DNA from 3 places in the Vreelandella gomseomensis genome. Region 2 is predicted to be linked to each of the others. Evidence: predicted binding sites of a transcription regulator. Region 2 holds the regulator's gene; each other region holds the start of a gene.
What was found. Region 2 encodes PhoB, which activates phosphate uptake and scavenging genes when phosphate is short. Its sites were predicted from a motif close to TGTCATANNNNTGTCANA; they were not measured.
Positions count from the first base shown of each region.

Region 1: the regulator PhoB is predicted to act here: its motif matches at 1,155-1,172, upstream of phnD (phosphate/phosphite/phosphonate ABC transporter substrate-binding protein).
Region 3: the regulator PhoB is predicted to act here: its motif matches at 1,466-1,483, upstream of QC815_RS15425 (CYTH domain-containing protein).

Region 1 is NZ_JARWAI010000006.1:79,951-82,219, reverse strand. It holds gene QC815_RS09200 (bifunctional diguanylate cyclase/phosphodiesterase) at 1-1,132, shown strand, start outside; gene phnD (phosphate/phosphite/phosphonate ABC transporter substrate-binding protein) at 1,244-2,209, shown strand.
Region 2 is NZ_JARWAI010000003.1:200,855-203,123, forward strand. It holds gene phoR (phosphate regulon sensor histidine kinase PhoR) at 1-732, opposite strand, end outside; gene phoB (phosphate regulon transcriptional regulator PhoB) at 735-1,424, opposite strand; gene ubiA (4-hydroxybenzoate octaprenyltransferase) at 1,503-2,269, opposite strand, start outside.
Region 3 is NZ_JARWAI010000013.1:34,210-36,478, reverse strand. It holds gene QC815_RS15430 (ion transporter) at 1-518, opposite strand, end outside; gene QC815_RS15425 (CYTH domain-containing protein) at 547-1,434, opposite strand; gene QC815_RS15420 (TIGR00153 family protein) at 1,572-2,252, shown strand.

The DNA of each region.
Region 1 (2,269 bases), on a different contig from region 2:
CCAACTGATCGCCGAAGGGGTGGAAACCGCCGCCGAGCACCTCTGCCTGTGGGAGCTTGACCGCGGGCTGGCGTTGCTCCAGGGGTTCTACTTTGCCAGGCCCAGTGCCGAACCGCCGCTTGATCTTCAAATGCGGCTACCCGCCGCTGAGCCCCTGGCAAGTCCGGCGGGGCGTACGGCTCGGTCGATCTGTCAGGCCATCGAGGCGGTTACCCCCGACTGTGCAATTCCGGTACTGGCCGAGCGCTTCCGGCAACAGCCCACGCTGCGCTGCGTGGCGGTGGTTGACGACGGTAAGCCCGTAGCGGTGGTGCGGCGCAGCGCTTTTCTCACCCTGTTTACCAATCCCTTTAGTCACTCACTGTATGGCAAACGTCCGATAGGGGACGTGGCCGATACTAAGGCGTTGATTGCCAGCGCCAGTACGCCGCTGGACGTCTTAAGCCAGCGACTCACCGACAGCCGCGATATCGAGCAGGAAGACTTCGTGATCGTCAACGATGACGGCGACTATCTGGGCATGGGCAATATCGTCGACCTGCTGCGCGAGATCACCGCGATCCAGGTTCGCCAGGCGCGTCACGCCAACCCGCTGACGGGGCTGCCTGGCAACATCCTGATCAATGAAACCTTGAGTCGGTACCTGAGTGCCGACGAGGGCGTGGCCGCCGCTTACGTTGATCTGGATAACTTCAAGGCCTTCAACGATGCCTACGGCTACGCCCGGGGGGATCACATGATCATTGCCCTGTCCCGCCTGCTGCAGGCTCAGGTGGAGAGTGTCGGAGGCTTTATCGGCCATATCGGCGGTGACGATTTCATGATGCTACTGCCGCTGATTCATTGGGAAAGTGTCTGCGAGGAGATTCTTCAGCACATGGAGGTGATGGCGCCGGGGTTCTACGAAGACGAAGATCGTCAGCGGGGAGGTATCTGCATTGAGAACCGCCAGGGCACCACGAGCTTCTACCCCTTCGTTAGCCTGTCGATTGCGGTCAAGCCAATAGCGCCCGCTGCCCGCTGCAAGGCACTGGACGTGGCCGCCGAGCTTTCGGAGCTGAAACACCAGGCCAAAAAAATCCCCGGCAATAGCCTGTTCGTGGAGCGTCGCGGCGGCAACACCCAGGCGTGATGTCATCGTGGGGTCTTTAAACCGTCATCCAGTGGTCATCGAAGTGCCCTGCCGTTGTCATCTAACGACGGCAGGATTAACGCTGTCTTCTAACAACGCTTCAGGTGATTCATGCAGACGTTATCCCTTCCCCGTACCCTCATTAGCGCCGCCGTTGCCAGTGCCTTTGCCTTTTCAGCCGTGGCGGTTCAGGCCGATCTTTCCAGCCGCTACCAGGATGCGGATGGCGATCTGATGGCAGATGTCCCCAGCGATGACGCCCAGTGGGTAGACCCGGACACGCTGGTGTTTGCCTATACGCCGGTCGAAGATCCCGCTGTCTATGCCGATGTCTGGTCTGACTTCCTGGATCATTTGAGTGACGCCACAGGTAAAGAGGTGCAGTTCTTCCCGGTACAGTCCAACGCTGCCCAGCAGGAAGCCATGCGTGCGGGCCGTTTGCACGTCGCCGGTTTCAACACCGGTGGTGTGCCAGTAGCGGTCAACTGCGGCGGTTTCCGTCCGTTTGCCATGATGGCCGCCGAGGACGGCAGCTTCGGTTACGAAATGGAGATCATTACCTACCCGGGCAGCGGTATCGAATCCGTTGAAGACCTGGAAGGCCGCCAGCTGGCGTTTACCTCCGAGACCTCCAACTCGGGCTTCCGCGCGCCGTCAGCGCTGCTGCGTTCCGAATACGGCATGGAAGCGGGGGAAGATTTTGAGACTGCGTTCTCGGGTTCACATGACAACTCTGTTCTAGGCGTGGTCAACGAGGACTATGAGGCCGCGGCCATCGCTAACTCGGTAGCGCGTCGGATGCTGTCGCGTGGCGTCGTGGAAGAAGGTGATTACGAGGTCATTTATACCTCGCAAACGTTCCCGACCACTGCCTACGGTACGGCCCATAACCTGGCACCCGAACTGGCGCAGGACATTCAGGACGCCTTCTTCAGCTACGACTGGGAAGGCACCGCCCTGGAGGAAGAATTCTCCAACTCCGGCGAAGCCCAGTTTATCCCCATTACCTATCAGGATAACTGGGAAGTGATTCGCACCATCGCCGATGCCAATGGGGTGACCTACGACTGCGACTGATCGCCAGGTGGACGTTGTTAACCGGCCAGGAAGGCTCCCCTTTCTGGCCGTTTCTTTATA
Region 2 (2,269 bases):
CTCGATGCCACGCCCCAGGCGAGGGGGTAGCTGGTCGGATAGCTCGCCGTAGGTCTCGAGATAGCCGGACAGCACGGTCAACGGCGTACGCAGCTCATGGGAGACGTTAGCGACGAAATCGCGACGCATCTGCTCCAGCTGATGCAGCCGGGTGATATCACGGGCCATCACCAGACGTTCATCGTCACCGTAGAGGGTGATCTGGTACTGCAGGATACGTCGTTCATCGATCGGCGAGGTCAGGGTGAGCGGCTCGCTGTAGTCGCGGGCGTTGAAGTAACTGATAAACCGCGGATCACGCAACAGGTTGGTAATGTGCTGACCACGGTCGTGGGCCGTTTGCAGACCCAGCATGTTGGTGGCAGCGCTGTTCCACCACTCCAGGTCGCCATGGTGGTCGAGCATCACGATGCTGTCGCGCATGGCCTCGGAGGATTCCTGGATACGCGCAAGGGTCGTGCGCAGGCGGTTCTGGGTAATCCGCTGGCTTTTCTGGTAGCGATAGAGGCGGTCAAACAGCTCGCCCCACAGGCCGTTAGCGGCGGGCGGTTCATCCTGGGGGCGTTGCGTTAGCCAGCGATACGCAGCGCGCAGCTGCCGCAGGTGGTAGGTCAGACAGACCGCGAAGCCGCCGGCAAGGCCCAGGCCCGGCATGCCGACCAGCCACCCCAGGCAGATACCAAGCGCCGTCCAACCGATCAGGCGCCACAGCTCACGACTCCACAAACGCACGGTTAGGCTCGCGCGGAGAAGCGGTAACCGGTACCGCGTACCGTTTGAATCAGATTCTGATGCGCATCACCCAGCGCCTTGCGTAACCGGCGAATATGTACGTCAACGGTGCGCTCTTCCACGTAGACATTGCCTCCCCACACCTGATCGAGCAGCTGGCTGCGCGTGTAGGCCCTTTCCTGGTGGGTCATGAAAAACTGCAGCAGGCGGTATTCGGTGGGCCCCATATCCAGCGCTTTGCCGTAGGCGCTGACCCGGTGACTCACCGGATCGAGCAACAGGCCGTTAATTTCGATGGGATCCTCAACGCCGCGAGGGGTCGCACGGCGCAGCACGGCCTTGAGGCGCGCCACCAGCTCGCGGGGGGAAAACGGCTTGGTAATGTAATCGTCAGCGCCGGCTTCCAGGCCCTGAATCTTGTTATCCTCCTCACCCTTGGCGGTAAGCATGATAATCGGCAATTCAGCGGTGGCTTCTTCCCGCTTGAGCCGACGCGCCAGCTCGATGCCGCTGGTTCCTGGCATCATCCAATCGAGCAGCAGCAGGTCGGGCTGGTGGTCAACCACCATGGCATGGGCATCCTGGGCGTTTTCCGCTTCCAGTACGCGATAGTCAGCCATTTCCAGCGCCACCGCGATCATCTCGCGAATGGATGCCTCATCATCGACGATCAAGACGGTCTTGGCAGTCATTCCGGAGCCTCACGGTGTTCGATAGAAAGAAATCCAGTGACAGATCAATGACGATGACACCATGACTTGATGACAATTCTATGACATTGCCAGGGATTCGCCAGCCGCTGGCCACCAACTCAGCACAATCCCGGCAAACACCAGCAGACCCGACCAGTGATTATTCAAAAACGCCTGAAAACAGGCGTCGCGCTCACGGTGACGGATCAGCCGCTGCTGGTGGACGAAGGTTGCCGCCATTCCCGCCAGCCCCAGCCAGAAAAAGCCGCCCAGCCCCACGCGCGCCCCCGCCCAGGCCAGCAGCGCCAGGGTCATGAGCTGCAGCAGCCCGATCACCCAGCGGTCGGCGTGGCCCAGCAGCACGGCGGTGGATTTGATGCCAATCTTGATATCGTCGTCGCGATCGACCATGGCGTACTGGGTATCGTAGGCGACGGTCCACAGCACGTTGGCCAGGAACAACAGCCATGCTTCCACCGGCACATACCCGAGCACTGCGCCGAACGCCATGGGAATCGCCCAGGAGAACGCCGCCCCCAGCACCACCTGAGGAAAGTGGGTATAGCGCTTCATGAACGGGTAGATGAAGGCCAGCACCACGCCGCCTAGCGACAACAGTACGGTAAACCAGTTGGTCAACAGCACCAGCATGAACGCCGCGACCACCAGCCCGATAAACAGCAGCTGCGCCTCGGTCTCACTGATCCGCCCGGTGGCCAGGGGACGATGCTTGGTGCGTTTGACGTGACCATCGAGGTGGCGGTCGGCGTAATCGTTGACCACGCACCCGGCCGCGCGCATCACGTAGACGCCAGCGATGAAGACCAGCAGCACGCTGCGCCCCG
Region 3 (2,269 bases), on a different contig from region 2:
AGCGCGGCAAACAGCGTCACCACCATGAAGATGCTGAAGAAGAACAGCAGGATCTGGCGCAGGCTGCGCTTGAGCGCATCGATCAGCAGCCGCGCCTCCCCGACGAACTCCATCAGCCTCAGGATGCGAAAAATCCGCAGCACCCGCAGGATGCGTACGATCACCAGGCCGTGGGCGCCAGGAATGAGCAACACCAGCCAGGTGGGCAGAATGGCGATCAGATCGACAATGCCGTAAAAGCTTTTCAGGTAGAGCGTGGGGCGCTCAAGGCAGTAAAGGCGCAGCACCAGCTCGATGCTGAACAGGATGGTGAATATCCACTCCAGGACATAAAAAAGCATGCCGTAGCGCTCGGCATAGGCCTCAACGCTATCCAGTAATATGACCCCGACGCTGAGCAGGATCGCCAGAATCAAGCCAATGTCAAAAGCCTTGGCTCCCGGCGTATCGGACTCGAAAATGATGTGGAAAAGCTGCGCTCGAAGTCCCTCTGCGCCAGGTTTTAATGAAAGATTCATCAGGCCGTCCTGAAAAAGGCTGTGAGCCCTAGCGTAGCGCGGTTTGATACGCCATGCGATGGGCGAGTGCCAGCGCGGCTTGTGCATAAGCCACGCTTGGCTGGCCGGTGCTGCCCAGCGCATCGCGCATGACGATCGCGTCATCCCGGGCCTGGTCGGTGAGGGCCGGATCGGCGGCCAGCGCGGCCAATGCTTCCCGTGCCGTCTCTAGATGTTCAGCGCGGTGGCTATCGTGGTAGGCGTCGAGCGCCAGGGTTGCCCGGTGCATCCACAGTGCGGGGGAATCGGCGTCGGGAAGCGACCATTGCTGTGCCGCCAGGGCATTGCCACGGGCGGCTTTGCTGGTGTCCGACGGGCGCAGGGGCACGCGCTCGGCGAGCGCCTGGGCAAGCGACCAGAGCGCTTCGGGCGCGCCGTGCTTAAGCTCGAGTTCCGCCTCGCAGATGGTCGCCTGGTGTCCGCCGCTGTGAATCTTGCCTTCATCCAGTGCCAGTTCGATATGGCTGTCCTGCCACATTACCTGCCAGCTCCAGCGCTCAAAGTCGGTACTCAACTGAGGCTGCAGCCCAGGAATTACCTCGCCAAGGGCGCCCTGAAACGGCGGCAGCTCGCCAAGTCCTTGGGTATCCAGGTGGCGTGTCGCCAGCGGCCATTCCCACTCCTTGCGTTGCGAAAACCCACCGCCGCCGTGGCCGGCTGTCTTGACGGTCTGCAGCACCTGGTCGTCCACCTGACGCAGACGCACCGCGATGCGCGCCTGGGCAAGTGCGCCTTCAGGGGTGTCGTAATAGGTGTTGGTCAGGGTTTGCCGTTGTGGCGTCAGCGCCTGCAGCAGCGGGTATTGGCGAAGTGCTACCGGGCCCTCGGGAGCCAGGGCAAGCTTCAGCTCGATTTCGGTCGGTGATGATGTTTTCATGACAATAGCTACCTCGTTACTATGACAGTTTGGTTAATTTTTAATGACAATATGAACTTTTCATGACGGCGGCAGGCGCACTCACTATACTGTGGCCGCCATTTCCAGGCTTCCCGAAAACAGGCATTAAAGGCTTTATGGTTACTTCCAATCCCTTTTCCGCGATGTTTGGCCGCTCGCCATTCCAGCCGCTGCTCGCACACATCGTCAAGGCGAACGAATGTGCCGACCAACTGCTGCCCTTCTTTGAAGCAACCTTGACCGGCGATTGGGACAGCGCGGCGCAACTGCGCGAAAACGTGACGCGTCTGGAGCACGACGCCGACGTTCTCAAGACCGAGCTGCGTCTGAACCTGCCCAATACCATGTTCCTGCCCGTTTCGCGTTCCGATCTGCTCGACCTGATCAGCGTACAGGACAAGATCGCCAACAAGGCGCGCGACATTACCGGCATCATGCTGGGCCGTAAAATGACCGTGCCCGCTGAGCTTGCCGACCCGATGCGCGACTACATCCGCACCAGCGTGGCATGTGTGGCCCAGGCCCGCCAGGCGCTGGAGGAGCTCAAGGATCTGCTGGAGTCGGGGTTCGGGCGCAACGTCTCGGATGTGATGCAGAACATGATTCGCGAACTGCATACCCTTGAGCACCAGGCCGACAGCCAGCAGGTCGCGATCCGCCGCCAGCTGTTCAGCCTGGAAAGCGAGTTGCCACCGGTGGATGTGGTCTTCCTTTACCAGATCATCGACTGGGTCGGCGAACTTTCCGACCGCGCAGAGCGGGTCGGTAGCCGCCTGCAGATCATGACCGCCAACTAATACCCGATCCCCACACA